Regions from separate parts of the Alteromonas sp. LMIT006 genome, predicted to be linked through region 2. Evidence: predicted binding sites of a transcription regulator. Region 2 holds the regulator's gene; the other holds the start of a gene.
The links. Region 2 encodes NrdR, which represses ribonucleotide reductase genes. Its sites were predicted from a motif close to AAACACNANATNTNGTGTTT; they were not measured.
Positions count from the first base shown of each region.

Region 1: nrdA (class 1a ribonucleoside-diphosphate reductase subunit alpha) is a predicted target of NrdR. The motif match lies at 5,124-5,143, and genes of this name have one in related genera.

Region 1 covers NZ_CP101291.1:1,810,878-1,821,187, reverse strand. The annotation lists gene aroA (3-phosphoshikimate 1-carboxyvinyltransferase) at 1-75, opposite strand, end outside; gene serC (3-phosphoserine/phosphohydroxythreonine transaminase) at 86-1,186, opposite strand; gene gyrA (DNA topoisomerase (ATP-hydrolyzing) subunit A) at 1,311-3,950, opposite strand; gene ubiG (bifunctional 2-polyprenyl-6-hydroxyphenol methylase/3-demethylubiquinol 3-O-methyltransferase UbiG) at 4,210-4,911, shown strand; gene nrdA (class 1a ribonucleoside-diphosphate reductase subunit alpha) at 5,338-7,662, shown strand; gene nrdB (class Ia ribonucleoside-diphosphate reductase subunit beta) at 7,713-8,843, shown strand; gene yfaE (class I ribonucleotide reductase maintenance protein YfaE) at 8,850-9,113, shown strand; gene NLG07_RS08445 (hypothetical protein) at 9,345-9,494, opposite strand; gene NLG07_RS08440 (VWA domain-containing protein) at 9,852-10,310, opposite strand, start outside.
Region 2 covers NZ_CP101291.1:1,394,834-1,405,143, reverse strand. The annotation lists gene NLG07_RS06600 (cyclopropane-fatty-acyl-phospholipid synthase family protein) at 1-415, shown strand, start outside; gene xseB (exodeoxyribonuclease VII small subunit) at 655-888, shown strand; gene NLG07_RS06590 (farnesyl diphosphate synthase) at 913-1,797, shown strand; gene dxs (1-deoxy-D-xylulose-5-phosphate synthase) at 1,814-3,679, shown strand; gene NLG07_RS06580 (phosphatidylglycerophosphatase A) at 3,669-4,154, opposite strand; gene thiL (thiamine-phosphate kinase) at 4,164-5,138, opposite strand; gene nusB (transcription antitermination factor NusB) at 5,157-5,579, opposite strand; gene ribE (6,7-dimethyl-8-ribityllumazine synthase) at 5,588-6,067, opposite strand; gene ribBA (bifunctional 3,4-dihydroxy-2-butanone-4-phosphate synthase/GTP cyclohydrolase II) at 6,126-7,232, opposite strand; gene NLG07_RS06555 (riboflavin synthase) at 7,248-7,901, opposite strand; gene ribD (bifunctional diaminohydroxyphosphoribosylaminopyrimidine deaminase/5-amino-6-(5-phosphoribosylamino)uracil reductase RibD) at 7,910-9,034, opposite strand; gene nrdR (transcriptional regulator NrdR) at 9,031-9,498, opposite strand; gene glyA (serine hydroxymethyltransferase) at 9,566-10,310, opposite strand, start outside.

The DNA of each region.
Region 1 (10,310 bases), 420 kb from region 2:
AGATAGCGATTTAGAGCCTGGCACATTGACTGTACCTGAAACCTTAGCAATGGGAGATAATGTAAGCTGTTCCATGACTACGTCCTTAGCCGTACTTGCGTGAAAATTCACGCATAAATTCTACCAACGTCATAACGCCTTGTAACGGCATGGCGTTGTAAATACTCGCGCGCATGCCACCGACACTGCGGTGCCCTTTTAGCGCGTGGAGACCGGCTTTTTCGGCTTCAGCCAAAAATAGGCTATCTAATGATGCATCGGCAAGCGTGAATGGTACATTCATAATAGAGCGATGCGCATCTGCAACGTTATTATGATAAAAATCATCACTATCAATGGCCTGATACAAGGTCTGTGCTTTAGCGTGATTTAGCTTAGCAATCTCGGCAACACCGCCGCGATTCTTTAGCCATTTAAAAACCAACCCAGCAAGGTACCAAGAATAAGTTGGAGGCGTGTTATACATAGAGTCGTGCTCGGCAGCAAGAGTATAGTCAATAAATGACGGAGTCGCTGGTTGCGCTTTACCTAGCAAATCTTCTCGAACTATCACCACGGCTAAACCAGAAGGGCCAATGTTTTTTTGCGCCCCTGCATAAATTACTCCGTAATCTTGCACATTGATTGGCACTGACAAAATATTCGACGACATATCTGCGACCAGATCAATGTCGTGAAATCGTGGTGGTGTATGTAACGCAACGCCATCGACCGTTTCATTTGGGCAATAATGCAAATACGCCGCATTGTTTAACACTTCATCCGCTGCATCCCACGTTGATACTTCTGGAACATAACGTTTGTTTTCTGCGTTGATAGCGTCTTTGGCGACCACATGCGTCTGAGTATATTTAGCTGCTTCACTCACTGCACCTTTAGACCAAGAGCCCGTCACTAAATGTAAAGACGTCTGTTCCGGTGAGGCAATATTTAACGGCGCTGCGGCAAATTGCCCACGACCGCCACCTTGTAAAAACAACACTTTGTAATTCTTTGGTACATTGAGTAATTCACGCAAATCTTGCTCTGCTTGTTGGGCAACCTCGATAAAAGGCGCTGAGCGATGTGAAATTTCCATTACGGATGAACCACAGCCTTGCCAATCTAGCATTTCTGCTTGGGCTTGTTGCATTACTTCAGCTGGTAGCATGGCCGGACCGGCGCAAAAATTAAAATGTTGCACGATTTTTTCCTAAAACATGGGCTAAACAATATTCCACTACAAACGTGTGTATGGAAAAACAAAAACAGCGACGCCAATAATCTAGGCATCGCTGTTTATTTTTATCAAACATCTGGATAACTTACGATTACTCCTCGCTATTATTATCCGTGGTGTTTTCTGGCTCTGTCATTGTATTGTTATTATTATCAGATGTATCGTTTTGAGCATCACCAGATTCCTCATCCAGTTCAGCAACGCCTTCGATTTCATCGATGCGCTGTAATCCTACCACATGTTCGTTTTGTGCGGTACGAATAAGGGTAACACCTTGAGTATTTCTACCCACTGTCGATACTTCAGCCGCTCGTGTACGCACCAAGGTACCCGCATCAGAGATCAGCATGATTTCGTCTTCTTCGGCAACCTGTACCGCTCCGACAACCTTGCCGTTTCGTTCAGACACCTTAATCGAAACCACCCCTTTGGTCGCACGAGATTTGGCTGGGTATTCTTCTAATACAGTGCGCTTACCGTAACCGTTTTCGGTCGCAGTTAAAATCGCACCGTTGCCATGTGGTACAATTAAAGAAACCACTTTTTGTTGTTCTTCAAGTCGAATACCGCGTACACCGGTGGCTGTGCGCCCCATTGGACGAACTTGGTCTTCATTAAAACGAACCACTTTACCTTCATCCGAGAACAACATGATTTCGCTATTTCCATCCGTTAAGTCCACACCGACAAGGCTATCCCCTTCGTTAAGATTGACAGCAATAATACCACTTGCTCGAGGACGTGAGTACTGTGTTAATTCAGTCTTCTTAACGGTACCGTTCGCCGTCGCCATAAAGACGTACTTGCCTTCGATAAACTCTTGGATAGGCAGGATGGCCGTGATGCGCTCATTTTCTTCTAACGGTAAGATATTCACAATTGGACGTCCTCGCGCATTACGCGATGCCAATGGCAATTGATAGACCTTCAACCAATACATGCGTCCTCTAGTTGAGAAACACAAGATATGGTCATGCGTATTGGCCACAAGAAGCTTTTCAATGAAATCTTCATCCTTCATCTTGGTGGCTGACTTACCCTTACCACCGCGACGCTGTGCCTCATAGTCTGATAGTTTTTGATATTTGACATACCCTTCATGAGACAAAGTGACCACTACATCTTCACGTTCAATTAAGTCTTCAATATCAATGTCATGACTTGCCGCAGTGATTTCGGTGCGACGCTCATCGCCGAACTCTTCGCGAATAGCCTCAAGCTCTTCACGAATCACTTCCATTAAACGCTCAGAACTACTTAATATGTGTAGTAATTCAGCAATGACTTCAAGTAGTTCTTTGTATTCCGCAATGATTTTATCTGATTCTAAACCTGTCAATTTGTGTAAACGAAGATCCAGAATCGCTTGTGCCTGCTGTTCAGTCAAATAGTACTGACCTTCACGAATACCAAATTCCGGTGATAACCAATCTGGTCGTGCAGCATCATCGCCTGCGCGTTCGAGCATTTCTTGAACGTGGCCAAGCGCCCAGCCTTGAGCAACAAGCGCTTGTTTAGCTTCCGCTGGTGAGGGAGACGCCTTAATAAGTTCAATAATTGGGTCGATGTTTGCCAGTGCAACTGCCAAACCTTCTAAAATGTGAGCGCGATCGCGAGCTTTGCGCAGCTCAAACACAGTACGACGTGTAACGACCTCACGACGATGTAAAATGAAGGCTTCAAGCGTTTGCTTGAGATTGAAAACTTTTGGTTGATTGTTATCCAAAGCAACCATGTTGATACCAAATACCGTTTGGAGTTGCGTATTGGCATAGAGATGATTAAGTAATACTTCTGCGGATTCGTTACGTTTGACTTCAATAACAATGCGCATACCGTCTTTGTCAGACTCATCGCGTAACGCTGAAATCCCTTCAACGCGCTTTTCTTTGACCAGTTCTGCAATCTTCTCAATCAACCTGGCTTTATTAACCTGATATGGGATCTCATTAATGATGATGGTTTCTTTCCCATTATCTTCGGTTTCGATATTTGCTTTAGCTCGCAAATAAATCTTACCACGACCAGTTCGATACGCTTCCTCGATACCTTTACGGCCGCTAATTAAGGCTGCAGTTGGGAAATCAGGACCCGGGATGTGCGTCATTAGCTCATCCACTTCAATTTCGGGGTTTTCAATTAGTGCGACACAACCATTGATGACTTCGGTTAAATTATGCGGTGGAATGTTCGTCGCCATACCAACAGCAATACCAGATGAACCGTTTACCAATAAATTAGGTACTTTGGTTGGTAGTACCTCGGGGATTTTTTCGGTACCGTCATAGTTCGGGACAAAATTAACCGTTTCTTTGTCCAAATCGGCTAGTAGCTCATGCGCGATTTTAGCCATACGCACTTCGGTATAACGCATAGCCGCCGCAGAATCACCATCCACTGAACCAAAGTTACCTTGTCCATCCACTAACATGTAACGCAATGAAAACGGCTGGGCCATACGAACAATGGTATCGTACACAGCAGAATCACCATGTGGATGGTATTTACCGATAACGTCACCCACAACACGTGCAGATTTTTTGTACGGTTTGTTAAAATCGTTCTTGAGTTCATTCATCGCAAACAACACTCGGCGATGAACAGGTTTTAGACCATCTCTAACATCGGGTAAGGCGCGTCCTACGATAACGCTCATAGCATAATCGAGATAGGAATTCTTTAGCTCTTCTTCGATATTAATCGGTAATATTTCTTTGGCGCGCTCGCTCATAAACTGCCTAGTCCCCTACTTGTTGTTTTAGAAAATCGCTTAGAAGCGCGTTCTCTTTCTTATATGGGTTGTTGATGACTCATGATAGTATCACTTTCAATCTGCAATATATACTAAAAGCCTTGTGAAAAGCATCATTTGCACAAAAGATAACCAAGGTCATATTCATGCCCATATATTGTAACGTTGTGCAGCCATCTCGACCTCTGGTATTATTAATTGATCAGAATCATCACCAAGCCAATTAAGAGACAGCACAATGAATGTGGACCACAATGAAATCGCAAAATTTTCAGCCATTGCCGAACGCTGGTGGGACCACGATGGTGAATTTAAACCACTGCATCAGATAAACCCTCTGCGCGTCGGCTATATCATTGAACAAGCTGGTGGGATACAGGCTAAAAATATATTAGATATTGGTTGCGGTGGTGGCATTTTATCCGAAGCACTAGCTAAAGGTGGCGCGACTGTCACCGGCATTGACTTAGCAGAAGAATCACTTCAAATAGCCAAACTGCATGGTTTAGAATCCGGTGTTAAAGTCGTTTATGAATGTGTTTCAGCAGAGGATAAGGCAGAGCAACAACCACAGCAATACGATGTAGTGACCTGTCTTGAAATGCTTGAGCACGTCCCCGATCCTGCCAGTGTCGTGCGGGCAGCTGCGCAATGCGTCAAACCCGGAGGTAAGGTGTTTTTCTCGACTCTCAATCGCAACCCAAAATCGTACTTAATGGCGATTCTTGGTGCGGAGTATATTTTGAACTTGGTGCCCAAAGGGACTCATGACTACAAAAAGTTCATCAAGCCTTCTGAACTGATGCGTATGATTGATGACACTGACCTGGTGATTGAAAACACCACTGGGCTACATTTCAACCCGCTCAGCAATGACTATTTTTTGTCCAATCGCAATATTGATGTCAATTACATTGTGAGCTGCTCCATGCCTGGGTAGTTTGTGCGTAAACGTTAATAGCAAGCACAAGATGTAGTATCTAAAAACATCAAGCCCTTCCATATATCGTGTTTGCATAATCTCATTCAAATTTTTCATAAAAAAATTTATCCCCATTTTGCGTCACATATGACATTTGCGATCGCCTACAAGCAAGTCGTAGCAAGGCCTACAGCACAGTGTTTTAAAGAATGTACAGTTTTTAACCATTAAAACACATCATCTTGTGGTTGCATTCACTACCAAACCACATTATCTTGTGCTTAACTTTCTGTGAGGCACTATTGAGAACGGAACATTTATTTGGGCATTTAAGGATGATAGTTCGGTGAATACATCTCAGTTCGGCATAGAAGGCCTGTTGTTAGCCCTTGCAATGGATGCAAAAGCTATTTGCACTAATTATAATAAACGGCATCTCTCATTATGAACAAACAATTACAAGTCACCAAGCGCAACGGTGAACTCGAGCAGATCGATCTAGACAAAATCCACAAAGTCATTACTTGGGCCGCCAAAGGACTCAACAATGTCTCCGTCTCACAAGTCGAAATCAAAGCCCATATTCAGTTTTATGATGGCATCAAGACCGAAGACATTCATGAAACGTTGATCAAATCCGCTGCCGATTTGATCTCTACTGATGCGCCAGATTATCAATATCTCGCCGCTCGTCTAGCTATTTTCCATCTGCGCAAAAAAGCCTATGGTCAGTTTGAACCACCAAAATTGTTCGACCACGTTAAACGTATGGTTGAAATGGGTAAATATGATGAGCATCTTCTCGCTGACTACAGCACCGAAGAATTCGAACAAATGGAAGAGTTTTTAGATCACTGGCGTGATATGAACTTCTCATATGCCGCGGTCAAACAGCTTGAAGGGAAATACCTGGTACAAAATCGAGTGACGGGCGAGATTTATGAATCAGCACAATTCTTGTACGTTTTGGTGGCAGCCTGTTTGTTTGCGAATTACCCCAAAGAAACTCGCCTAGACTATGTTAAACGTTTCTATGATGCGGTGTCACAGTTTAAGATCTCGTTACCGACGCCAATCATGGCAGGTGTGCGCACCCCTACTCGTCAGTTTAGTAGTTGCGTATTAATTGAAACTGGCGACAGCTTAGATTCAATCAATGCCACTGCATCAGCGATCGTTAAATACGTATCGCAACGTGCTGGTATAGGTGTGAACGCAGGTCGCATCCGTGCATTGGGTTCTGAAATCCGTGGCGGTGAAGCTTTCCACACAGGCTGTATTCCTTTTTACAAGTATTTCCAAACCGCGGTTAAAAGCTGTTCACAAGGCGGTGTGCGTGGCGGTGCTGCGACCCTCTTTTATCCGATTTGGCATTTGGAAGTTGAATCATTACTTGTCTTAAAAAATAACCGAGGTGTTGAAGAAAACCGTGTTCGCCACCTTGACTATGGTGTGCAGTTCAATAAACTCATGTACACACGTTTGATCAAAGGTCAAGACATCACCTTATTTAGCCCGTCTGATGTACCCGGACTGTATGATGCGTTTTTCGCAGATCAAGAGAAATTCGAAGCACTTTATGCCCAATACGAGCAAGACGACTCTATCCGCAAAAAAACCATCAAAGCCATGGAGCTTGTCAGCTTGTTTATGCAAGAACGTGCTTCAACCGGTCGCATCTACCTACAAAACGTCGACCACTGTAATACCCACTCACCGTTTAACCCCGAAGTGGCACCAGTGCGCCAATCCAACTTGTGTCTTGAGATTGCCTTACCAACCAAACCATTAGAGCATGTCAATGACGAAAATGGTGAAATTGCGTTATGTACTCTATCGGCATTTAACTTGGGTGCTATCGAGTCATTAGACGAACTGGAAGAGCTTGCGGAGCTAGCCGTGCGTGCGTTAGACAGTCTATTAGATTACCAAGACTACCCAGTACCTGCAGCATTAAACGCGACTATGGGTCGCCGTACTTTGGGCATAGGTGTCATTAATTTTGCTTATTATCTTGCCAAAAATGGCGTCAAGTATTCTGATCACTCAGCAAACGGATTAGTCCATCGTACGTTCGAGGCGATTCAATATTATCTATTAAAAGCATCTAACGAGCTGGCCAAAGAACAAGGGGCGTGCCCTAAGTTTAATGAGACCACTTACTCACAAGGTTTGATGCCGACTGATACCTACAAGAAAGACCTAGATAAAATCTGTGATGAGCCATTACACCTTGACTGGGATGGATTGCGCGAAAGCATTGTGAAACATGGTTTACGCAACTCAACACTTTCTGCGTTGATGCCTTCAGAAACCTCATCACAGATTTCAAATGCGACCAATGGTATTGAACCACCACGCGGTCACATTAGTATAAAATCGAGTAAGGATGGTGTGCTAAAGCAGGTTGTTCCGGATTACGAAAACCTCAAAGACGCTTACGAGTTACTGTGGGATATTCCATCTAATGATGGCTACCTACAACTGGTCGGCATTATGCAAAAGTTTATCGACCAAACTATCTCTGCAAACACTAATTACGACCCAAGCAAATTTGAAGGCGGTAAAGTCCCGATGAAATTGCTCATCAAAGACTTATTAACTACCTATAAGCTTGGGATTAAAACGCTGTATTACCACAATACCCGTGACGGTGCTGGCAACAGTGATGATTTAGAAGTCAAAGCCGCAACTCAAGGTACACAAGCCCAAGCTGTTGTTGAGCAAGATGACGATGATGGATGTGCTGGCGGCGCGTGTAAAATTTAACACGCGTCTGCATGCTTCAACGATAACGATAAACTAAGAAGTACTATCACATGAGATACACAACATTTAATCAAGAAAATAACGATTTTATGGCCGAGCCCATGTTTTTTGGTAATCCAGTCAACGTGGCGCGTTATGATCAACAAAAACACGCAATCTTTGAAAAGCTGATCGAAAAGCAGATTTCGTTTTTCTGGCGACCAGAAGAAGTTGATGTCAGCAAGGACAGAGCGGATTTCCAAGCGCTGAGTGAAGCTGAAAAGCATATCTTCATCTCGAACCTAAAGTACCAAACACTATTAGATTCGGTACAAGGTCGCAGCCCAAACATTGCGTTCTTACCGATTATTTCTATTCCTGAATTGGAAACCTGGGTCGAAACCTGGTCGTTCTTTGAGACCATTCATTCGCGCTCATACACCCATATTTTGCGTAATTTGTTTACTGATCCATCTTCTGTGTTCGGCGACATCGTGGATAATGAACAAATCAAACAGCGTGCGACGGACATTTCAAGATATTATGATGACTTGATTTTTGCCACACAAGTTTGGCAAACGCACGGTGAAGGCACACATGATATCAATGGTGAGTCAATTACCATCAACATGCGTGAACTAAAGAAAAAACTTTATTTGTGCATGAACTCGGTGAATGCCTTAGAAGCGATTCGTTTTTATGTGTCCTTTGCTTGTACCTTTGCGTTCGCAGAACGTGAACTCATGGAAGGTAACTCCAAAATCATTCGCCTAATTGCGCGCGATGAGAACTTACATCTCACCTCTACTCAGCACATTTTGAACTTATGGGCCAAAGGTAAAGATGATCCAGAAATGGCTGAAATTGCCAAAGAATGTGAAGCAGAAGCTCGCGCAATATTTTTAAAAGCGGTTGAGCAAGAAAAGCAATGGGCAGCCTATCTGTTCGCGAACGGCTCGATGATTGGCTTAAACGAAGAGATTTTATGCCAATACGTAGAATATATTGCGAATCAGCGTATGGCTGCGATTGGTCTAGGCCAGCCTTTCGACATCAGCTCTAATCCTTTGCCTTGGATGAACAACTATCTACATTCCGATAATGTGCAAGTTGCTCCACAAGAAGCAGAAATAAGCTCTTATCTGGTTGGTCAAATCGATTCAGAAGTATCGGCAGAAGACTTCGACGAGTTTGAACTCTGATCCTTTATGAGTAATTCGACAAAAGGTTGTGTTGTGACATTGCGTGACGGCACAGCCTTTTCTACTTCTAAAGACACATTACTAGACGACCTTGAAGCGCATAACATCGCGATTGAATATCATTGTCGAGAAGGATTTTGTGGTGCCTGTCGTTGTAAGATCATTTCTGGAGAGGTCGACTACACAACTGACCCCCTTGCTTTTATTGATGATGACGAGATTTTACCTTGTTGTACTGTGGCTCTGTCGGATTTGACGCTTGATATTTAGCTTCAATATTTCTAACTTCTCGTTGTACTCTAAAATACACATCCATCGGCGCAACTATCAGTAGCACAAGTTTAAATACATTATTGTTTATACCCATGATTGTTTCATTTAAACTAATGCCATAAGCAATTGATATGTAAGCAACAACAGTAAGTGCAATATACATACTTTAATTCCTCTATAAATTAAGAGTGCCTCACTCTACTAAGTGTAGACACAGAGTGACATAAATTACTGACTATCTTTTAGCCCATCGCCTAACGCACCTGCTGTAACGGCTGCCCCCGCAATTTGCAGTACTCTGCCGATCCCAAAGGTAATTGGAGTTGGGATAACACCAATAATCGTACCAAATGCACCCAGCCCAGCACCTATATTCATAGCTGTAGTGTTTGAAATAGGATCATTGCCTATAGACCCTCTAGCATTTCTCCGTCTTGTTCCAGGATTTGAACCACCAACAACATTCCGAGATTGTTCTAGTGAGATTTGAATCATAATTATCTCCAAAGTTTACTGTTTAATAGACAAAAAGAGTCACCCATTTAACGATGTACTTAGCAAAGAATGAAAACAGGTAACTCAGGAGCAAAAATACAACATGTATAAAAAACTAAACAGTACAGTTTTCACATGCAATTGAATGTATTAGATTTTATTTAAGAGTAGAGCGTTTTACAGGTATCAAAGTATCCATAAACGCTACTGGAAAACGCATCAATGTAAGCGAAAAATAGCTCACTTTTGTAACAGCTTTGCAATCCCCTGCCCCAGACCGTCCAGCGTTAACGGATACATTTTGTCATCAATAATATCGCGAATAATATCTATTGAATGATGATATTCCCAATACGTGTGAGGTTGTGGATTTAACCAAATGCTATGGGTAAAGTGATTTAATAACAATCGTAACCAGAATTCACCGGTTTGCTCATTCCAATGCTCAACGCTGCCACCAGGATAAGTGATTTCATAAGGTCCCATGGTCGCATCACCAACGAAAATACATTTGTAATCCTTACCATACGTTCGCAAAATTTCATATATTGATAAGACATTACGCCGACGAGAGTTGTCTTCCCATACTCCTTCATAGACGCAATTGTGAAAATAAAAATATCGCAGATGTTTGAACTCTGCATGCACTGCCGAAAACAGTTCTTCAATCTGCTGAATATGCATATCCATCGAACCACC
Region 2 (10,310 bases):
GTGCTCGAGTTTACTCAAGCCCAATGGGTTGATGTTGCTCCAAGCGATCACGATTGATGACAGACGCTACGACAGCTATGCCAACAGTGTGGATTTTATCCAAAAATACATCTTTCCAGGCGGTTTTTTACCGTCGCAATATGTTATTAATCAACACATCAAAAAGTACACCGATTTTAGCATCCGAGACTTGCATGATATCGGTCTAGATTATGCTCAAACGCTTAAACACTGGCATGAAACATTCTTAGAGAATTTAGATTCATTACAACAAAAAGGCTATGACGAGCGTTTTGCCAGAATGTGGGAATACTATCTAAATTATTGTGAAGGTGGATTTCGCGAGAGAACCATTAGCACAGTACAACTATTACTTGGCAAGTCCAAACATACCCAAAACATGCAATTCCGCTAACTTTTTTTCGTGTGGTAGAGGTATCAGTGACGGTTATGGATTACCCGTCACTGATATTTTGCTCTAAAGACTTAGGCTTACCTTGATTGACTCGAATTTCAACTCGGCGATTACTACCTCAATGATCGGCATAGTGCGAATTTACTAGAGATTAAATTAGAAAATCACATACCAAACATACCCAAACTCCTGATTCCTTGTTAGAATGCGGTAACTTTTGAACCCCAACAGGATGTCTTATGTCTGATGCTAACGAACGCAATACGCCCAGTTTTGAAGAAGCGATGCAACAACTCGAACGCATTGTGACCGAAATGGAACAAGGTGATCTGCCTTTAGCTGACGCGTTAAGTAAATTTGAGCAAGGAATCAAGCTAGCGAGAGCCAGCCAAGCCCAGCTCAAAGAAGCCGAGCAAAAAGTTCAAATGCTTGCTCAAGACAATATGACTTTGACGGACTTTGAGCCCGAATAATCCTTCCTAAAATTCCAGCGACTCATGAAATTCGAACAGTACCATGCTGATGTGCGCGCCCAAATTGATTATCAATTAGAGCAACACATCAATAGTTTACCAGAACAAGCCTCGCCGCTCGCGGATGCAATGAAATATGCATTGTTGAGCAACGGCAAGCGGGTCAGGCCGTTATTGATGACCATGGTAGCTGAGATGCTCAACGTATCATTCGCAAAAGTGCTCAATCTAGCCTGCGCAGTGGAATGCATTCACGCTTATTCACTCGTGCATGATGACTTACCAGCAATGGATGACGACGACTTGCGCCGAGGTCAACCTACTTGTCATATTTTATTTGACGAAGGCATGGCGATTTTAGCTGGTGATGCACTGCAAACCATGGCTTTTGAAATTGTTGTCAAAGACGCTTTGCTCATTGCCGAAGAGAAAATAAAAAGTTTGAGACTCTTGACCAATGCTTCAGGCTACGCCGGTATGTGCGGCGGCCAAGCGATTGATTTAACACACACTAATCAACAAATTGATGTCAAGACTCTGACAGAATTACATCAACTAAAAACCGGCGCATTATTGCAAGCATGTGTCTCGATTCCAATGGCGCTTGCTGAAGGGATGGATGAAAGCGCACAAAAAGCCTTGCTGCAGTTTGCTCAAAAAATTGGCTTAGCTTTCCAAGTGCAAGATGACATTCTTGATGTGACCGGTGATAGTGCTACATTAGGTAAGCCCAGCGGTTCAGACGAAGAAGCCAACAAATCTACTTTCCCCGCGCTATTGGGACTCAGTGCAGCACAGAATTACCTAGACAAACTCTACAGCGAAGCGTTGACCAGTTTGAAGCAATTACCCTATCATACGGATCCATTAAGGGACTTTGCACAGTATATAATTAAACGGAATTATTAAAATAATAATGAATACCATGACCCTCTCACTCGACCACTACCCATTATTAGCGTTGGCGAACAATCCGGCAGAGTTACGAACTTTGCCTAAAGATAAACTTCCTCAGTTAGCCGATGAACTCAGACAATATCTTTTAGCATGTGTCAGCCAATCGTCGGGACACTTTGCATCGGGTCTTGGTACGGTCGAATTAACGGTCGCACTGCACTATGTATACAATACCCCATTTGATCAACTCGTTTGGGATGTCGGTCATCAGGCCTATCCGCATAAAATCTTAACCGAGCGCCGCGAACGCATGGCAACCATTCGCCAAAAAGACGGATTACACCCTTTCCCTTGGCCATTAGAGTCAGAGTACGATACATTTGCTGTCGGCCATTCTTCGACATCAATTAGCGCTGCCCTCGGTATGGCTATCGCAGCAGATAAAGAAGGCAAAAATCGCAAAACTGTCGCAGTCATCGGCGATGGCGCGATGACCGCAGGCTTGGCATTTGAAGCATTGAATCACGGCGGGGATTTGGACAAAGACTTAGTCGTCGTATTGAACGACAATGAAATGTCGATATCCGAAAATGTTGGCGCCCTAAATTCTCACTTAGCGCGCCTGTTAACTGGGAATTTTTATAATACAATCCGCGATGGTAGCAAAAAAGTGTTATCTAACGTGCCTCCGCTCAAGGAATTCGCTTCTAAGGCTGAGGAACACATTAAGGGCATGGTCGTGCCTGGAACCATTTTTGAAGAATTAGGTTTCAACTATATTGGTCCAATTGATGGGCACGATGTTAAAGGTATGGTTGATACCTTACGTAACATGCGTCAAAACAGAGGACCTCAAATTCTCCATGTAGTTACCCGCAAAGGCAAAGGCTATGAAGTAGCCGAAAAAGATCCGATCAAATTCCACGCCGTACCTAAATTCAACCCTGCCGATGAAGCGTTACCGAAACCCAAACCGACGTCACCCTCTTATTCGGCGATTTTTGGTCAATGGTTATGTGATATGGCCGAAGTCGATCCAAAACTCATGGCGATTACCCCAGCTATGCGAGAAGGGTCTGGCATGGTCAAGTTTTCACAAGCCTACCCTGAGCAATACTTTGATGTGGCGATTGCTGAGCAACACGCAGTGACCCTTGCTGCGGGTATGGCAACGCAAGGATTGCATCCGGTAGTTGCGATCTACTCGACGTTTTTACAACGTGCTTATGACCAGCTCATCCACGATGTGGCCTTACAAAATTTACCTGTGTTATTTGCGATTGACCGCGCCGGTATTGTTGGTGCCGATGGTCCCACCCACCAAGGCGCCTTTGATATCAGTTTCATGCGCTGTATTCCTAACATGGTGATCATGACGCCTGCTGACGAGAATGAGTGTCGACAAATGCTGTACACTGGTCATCAACATCAAGGACCAGCGGCGGTACGCTACCCTCGTGGAGGAGGGCCTAATGTCCCAATTGAATCGAACATGACGGCGATACCTTTGGGTCAATCGCGAAGTATTTTACAAGGAAAAAACGTTGCGATACTCAATTTTGGTACTCTGTTGCCAGAGGCTCAGAAGGCTGCTGAAGCGCTAGGCGCAACCCTCGTTGATATGCGCTTTGTTAAACCTCTTGATGAAAAAGCGGTTTCAGACCTAGCTGCGACTCACGAACTACTTGTAACATTAGAAGATGGTGCGATCAAAGGTGGCGCGGGTTCAGAAGTAGCTGAATATTTGTTTAACACACAAACCCAGGTTAAGTTGCTCCAGTGTGGCTTGCCGGATACCTTCATTATGCAAGGCACTCAAGCAGAAATGTATGCCGAACATCAAATCGATGGCGCGGGGATCGTCGCTCAAGTCAACGCGTTTCTTAATGTGTAAATATCAAGTAAAGATGTAAACACCCTAGCGTACAAAGACCAGCGACTATGTCGTCGGCCATGATCCCTAAACCACCGTCGAAACGCTTATCGATAACGCCAATCAAACTGGGTTTGGCGATATCAAAATAACGAAACAAGACAAAGCCAAGCAAAGCCGTATCCCACGCCAAAGGGACGGCTATAAAAGCCACCAGCATGCCGGCTATTTCATCCCAGACGATGGCTCCGTGATCATGCACTTGTAATTTCTGAGCTGTGTAATGACAAAGCCCAATCCCAACTATACAAGCAACTAGGGTCACAATAACAAACATCATCAAATTGATATCTGTCAGTAGCCAAAGTAAAGGCAAAGCGGCCAATGAGCCAAATGTTCCAGGTGCTTTTGGCAGCAAGCCACTGCCAAAACCAAAGGATAGAAAATGTATCGGATGAAACCAAGGGGCTGCTTGTTTTTGTTCGGCTGTCAGCATCTTTTATCCTTAAAATTGATGTTCATATCCGCCTTTGGTAAGTTTATATGTTTGTCCATTAGATATAAATGACAGGCTATTGGCCGATTCAGTAATATGCCCTATTTTGGTGATAGGCACATTACACTTTTGAGCAATCTGTTGGAGTTCGGCTGCATGAGATTTTGGCGCAGTGAAACACAACTCGTAATCATCACCGCCAGTTAAAGCATACTCTTGTGCTTGCTTTTCTGTCACATAATCAAGTAGTTCAGAAGAGTAAGGTAGTGCACTGACATCAATCTGAGCGCCTACGAATGAGGCCTTTAAGATGTGTTTGATATCACCCGCCAACCCATCAGACACGTCCAAACAACTGCTTGCCAAACCTCGTAATTGCTTGCCTAACAACACTCTCGGCGTGGGTCTTAGTAAGCGTTCAAGCAAATTATACTGGATAATGTCTCGTTCTGAATGATCCGCTTGTGTGTTTAGAATATTCAACCCAGCGGCAGCATCCCCTAATGTTCCACTAACATAGATATCATCACCCACTTGTGCACCATCTCGTCGTACGGCTTGGCCACGAGGAATGAGACCATGGATCGTTACGCTAATCGATAAGGGCCCTGAAGTGGTATCACCACCGATTAATGCGACCTGATAATCCTCACACGTTTGCATGAAGCTTCGCGCGAATTCTGATAACCATTGCGGCGGTAGTTTAGGTAACGTGAGTGCGAGTGATACCCAAGCTGGAGTCGCCCCCATCGCTGCCATATCACTCAAATTAACTGCGAGCACTTTATAGGCCAAGTCCGCCGGAGCCACATCTGGAAAAAAATGCACACCACTGACTAGTGTATCGGTGCTGACAAGAAGTTGTTGTTCAGGTGGAACATCTAAAATTGCAGCGTCATCGCCAATTCCAAGGACAACTTGAGAATGATTTGTGCCCGCTGAGGGTTGTGCAAAAAAGGTTTCAATCAGTGAAAACTCTTGCATACGGACACGTGTCTAAATTTAGGCTTGTTCGTATTTGCGCAATGTGCGTACGGCTTTATCAAGTACACCATTCACAAACTTGTGGCTTTCTTCTGCGCCAAATACCTTAGCTAACTCAATCGCTTCATTGATCACGACCTTGTATGGTACATCAATACGTTGCGTCAACTCATAGGTAGCGATACGCAAAATCGCTTTTTCAATGGGATCCAGTTCTTCAGGTAAACGGCCTAGGTAAGGCTTTATTGCTACGTCTAAATCCGCTACTTGCTTAATCGAACCTTGCAATAACTCTTGAAAATAGGGCATGTCGACTTTGCCCATTTCGTTTGTGGTGGCAAGATTGAGCTCAATGCTGGCCACATCGTTGTTCGACAGCATCCACGAATAGACGCCTTGTAATGCCATTTCGCGCGCCCTACGACGCGCTGCAGGTTTCATCTTTTGACTCACGCAGTTGCCTCATCAATGGCCGCCATCACGTTGACCATTTCTAACGCACCAAGAGCCGCTTCCGCGCCCTTATTCCCTGCTTTGGTTCCTGAACGCTCAATCGCTTGCTCAATACTGTCTGTAGTAATCACACCAAATGACACAGGAATATTAAATTCTAACGACACTTGCGCCAGACCTTTATTACACTCACCCGCTACAAAATCAAAATGTGGCGTCCCCCCGCGAATCACTGCACCTAGCGCGATTATGGCATCGTATTGGCCTTGTTTAGCAATTTTTTTGGCGGCGAGCGGTAACTCATAAGCACCTGGCACACGCACCACTGTGACATCAGAATCGCTGACTTCACCGTGACGCTCGAGTGCATCCAACGCGCCTTCTAATAAAGACTCCACAACAAAACTATTAAATCGCGATACAACAATTGCAAATTTTTTGCCCGTTGCGCGCATGTTGCCTTCAATTACGTTCATGAATGAATTCCTTAATAAAAATTTGGTGTGGAGTATATCACAAATGCCAGTAGTCTCACTAGAAATCGCTGATGTACTCAACAACTTCTAAACCAAAACCGGATAAACCTGAATATTTGATGGGTTTTGATAACAAACGCATTTGTTTGACCCCCAAAGCTTCCAATATCTGTGAGCCGATACCCACAGTTCGAGAACTGCCTTGCCATGTTTTTCCAGGAGCCACTTCACCGCGGTCTTCTGCGGCAAACTGTTTGATTTGCCCTTCTAGGTCTTCTTTCGCGCCTAACAGCACTAATACACCACCGTCTTGCGCGATGCGTGACATCGCTTTGGCCAAATTCATAGACCGATTCACACCTCGAGTAGAAGCCAGCAAATCAGAAAACGTATTGTGCAAGTGTACGCGAACCGTGGTCGGCTGGGTTGAGTCTATTTCGCCATTGATGAGTGCAAAATGCAGCTCACCGTCAATCACGTCTTTGTAGGTAACAAGTTCAAATTCACCGTATTCAGTTGGCAAATGACAGCGTGCGATTTCTTCAATCGTCGTTTCGTTGTGATTGCGGTATTCAATTAAATCGGCAATCGTGCCTATTTTAAGCCCGTGTTTTTGCGCGAATTGTTCAAGTTCTGGACGACGTGCCATCGTGCCGTCTTCATTTAGGATCTCAACGATCACAGATGCAGGTTCACAGCCAGCCAAACGCGCCAAGTCCACGCCAGCTTCAGTATGTCCAGCACGTGTAAGTACACCGCCCTCTTTGGCGATGAGAGGGAAAATATGCCCAGGTTGTACAATATCCGTTGCTTTGGCATCCGGGTTGACGGCGGCTAAGATGGTAGTGGCTCTATCCGCAGCTGAAATACCCGTTGTCACCCCTTCCGCAGCTTCGATGGAAACCGTAAAATTAGTCGAGAACTGAGCTGAATTTTTGTCGACCATCAATGGTAATTTTAAACGACGACAACGCTCAGCTGTCATTGGCAAACAGACTAAACCACGCGCGTGAGTGACCATAAAGTTAATTGCTTCAGGTGTGACATGCTCTGCCGCCATTACGAGGTCGCCTTCATTCTCACGGTCTTCGTCATCCATCAAAATGACCATTTTTCCTTGGCGAATATCTTCAATCAGTTCTGTAGGGGTATTAAAGGTGGACATAAGCGTCTGTGTTTCCTATTTTAAATAGCCGTTTTCAGCTAAAAATGCCATGCTAATGTCTTGTTTGTTATGTTCTTTTTGACCTTGCATTAAGCGTTCTAAATAACGAGCAATCACATCGACCTCAAGATTGACTTGAGTACCGATTTTGTATTGTCCGATAATGGTTTTTTCTAAGGTGTGCGGGATCAGCCACAGCATAAACTCATCTCCATCCAGTGCGTTCACTGTCAAGCTTACTCCATCCACCGTAATAGAGCCTTTATGAGCAATATAATGAGCGATGTCTTGCGGCATTTTGACCCAGACTTCAATGTATTCATGCTGGTCAATGATACGACTGATCGAGCCCACGCCATCCACGTGACCTGACACAATGTGACCGCCAAAACGAGAGGTCGGTAGCATGGCTTTTTCTAAGTTAACTTGCATGCCCGAAGTATAATGTGCAAAACCGGTATACTTAATGGTCTCTGTCGAGACGTCCGCACAATAATAATCATTGCCAAATTCTACGACAGTCAAACATACACCATTAGTCGCAATGGAGTCGCCAAGCTGTACATCTGACATATCCAAATTAGGACAGTGCACTTTAAGTTTAATATCTTTACCCGTTTGCGTTAACCCAGTGATAGTGCCAACTGCTTCAATAATACCAGTAAACATAAGGTTTCCTAAGGTTCTAACGAGAAAATGAATTTTTGATCAGGACCGATGGTACGCTGTTCTTTCAGGGTGAATTTTACCGCATCTTGCAATTGAGTTAAATCAGAGATTGCAAAAGCGCCTTGAGCCTTATCCCCAAGAATCACTGGTGCTTGATAAAGGACAAGTTCATCCACGCAGTGCCCTTCAAGTAAAGCACCCGCTAATCCGGAACCGGCTTCAACCCAGACACGATTCAGTTGCATTTGTGCAAGCTTTTCCATCATGACACTCAAATTAGGACGTTCAGCGACAAGCGGTATACGAATTTGTTTATTATGAGTTGGTAGCGCATCATTTTGTATCACATTAAACACGCATACTGGAGCATTGGCGGATTGGAACATGCCTTGTTCGCCAACGCGGTTATGTGAATCCAATACGACACGCAAAGGCTGCTCAAATTGCGCTAATGGATTGCGCAATAAGACATCTTTTAACGCCTGAGGCGCTTCGTTCATTCGGACTTGCAAATTTGGATTATCTGCGAGGACTGTCCCTGAACCAGTTAGGATCGCATCAGATTGAGCACGATGTAATTGCACGTCTGCTCTGGCTTGCGGCGAGGTGATCCATTGACTTTGGCCATTGCTTAACGCGATTTTGCCATCCAAAGACATCCCCATTTTGAGCGTTACAAAAGGTCTCTTAGCCTCGACTCGAGTTAGAAAACCAGCGTTAAGTTCTCTTGCTTGTTGCTCTAAACAAGGACCATCAACAACGATACCTGCGGCTTTTAATCTAGCAATGCCTTTGCCCGATACTTCGGGAAAGGGATCACGCATCGCTACCACTACACGACCAATACCCGCGTCAATCAGTGCATTGGCACAAGGGCCAGTGCGGCCTGTGTGAGCGCATGGCTCAAGGGTGACATAGGCCGTGGCTGCTTTGGCTCGCGTTCCGGCTTGTTGCAGCGCGTTGATTTCGGCATGCGCAGTGCCTGCTTGGTGATGATGTCCCTCTCCGACGATACTCTCCTGTTGGGTGATCACACACCCAACCATTGGGTTTGGCCGTGCCGTGTACTCACCTAACTTGGCTAAACGCAGAGCGCGCGCCATCATTTGATAATCAAAGTTCGAGAGACTCATTCGAGATCGAGATCCTGCTGACCTAGTTTGGCAATTTCTTCCCCAAATTCACGAATGTCTTCAAATTTGCGATAGACCGATGCAAAGCGCACGTAGGCGACTTGATCGAGTTTTTTGAGACGATTCATGATTTGTGTACCGACAAATTCAGTATTCACTTCACGCTCACCAGTGCCACGAATACTGGACATGATTTCGACGATTGCCTTTTCAATTTTCTCTGCTGAGACAGGGCGTTTTTCTAAGGAGCGTAAAATCCCCGCACGCAACTTATCTTCATTAAACGGTTCACGAGTGCCATCGCGTTTGATCACTCTAGGCATTACTAGTTCTGCGATTTCAAAGGTAGTAAACCGTTCTCTACAAGACGCACACTCGCGCCGGCGGCGGATTTGATGACCATCCGCGACCAAGCGTGAGTCGATGACTTTGGTGTCTTGCTCATGACAAAAAGGACAATGCATGCTCTACTCCATAAACAAATTAACCGGCATATAGCCGGTTAATCATAATCATTGTACAGCGAAAGTGCTACGCATATACAGGGAACTGCTTAGTCAAAGCGCTAACCTCTGATTGGACTCGAGCGATAACTGATTCATCACCCATGTTATCCAAAATATCACAGATCCAATTAGCCACTTGCATTGCTTCAGCATCTTTAAACCCGCGACGCGTAATAGCAGGTGTCCCAATCCGTAAACCAGAAGTAACAAACGGTGAGCGCGGATCATTCGGAACTGAGTTTTTGTTCACGGTAATATGAGCTTGTCCTAGCGCCGCATCAGCGTCTTTACCTGTGATGTCTTTATCAATCAAATCTAATAAGAACAAGTGGTTCTGCGTGCCATTGGAAACAATCTTATAGCCGCGTTCTTGGAACACTGAAACCATTGCTTGTGCGTTTTTCACAACCTGCGCCATATAGGTTTTGAACTCTGGCTCTAATGCTTCTTTAAAGGCAACGGCTTTCGCTGCAATCACGTGACACAAAGGCCCCCCCTGATTGCCAGGGAAGACTGATGAATTCAGTTTTTTGTAAATATCTTCATCGCCACACGCAGACAAGATCAAACCAGAACGAGGTCCAGCTAGAGTCTTATGCGTGGTCGTTGTCACCACATGAGCGTGAGGCACTGGGTTTGGATAAACACCACCAGCGACTAAACCAGCAACGTGCGCCATATCAACTAATAAGTATGCACCCACTTTGTCAGCGATCTCACGGAATTTTGCCCAATCCACCACACCTGAGTAGGCCGAGAAGCCACCGATG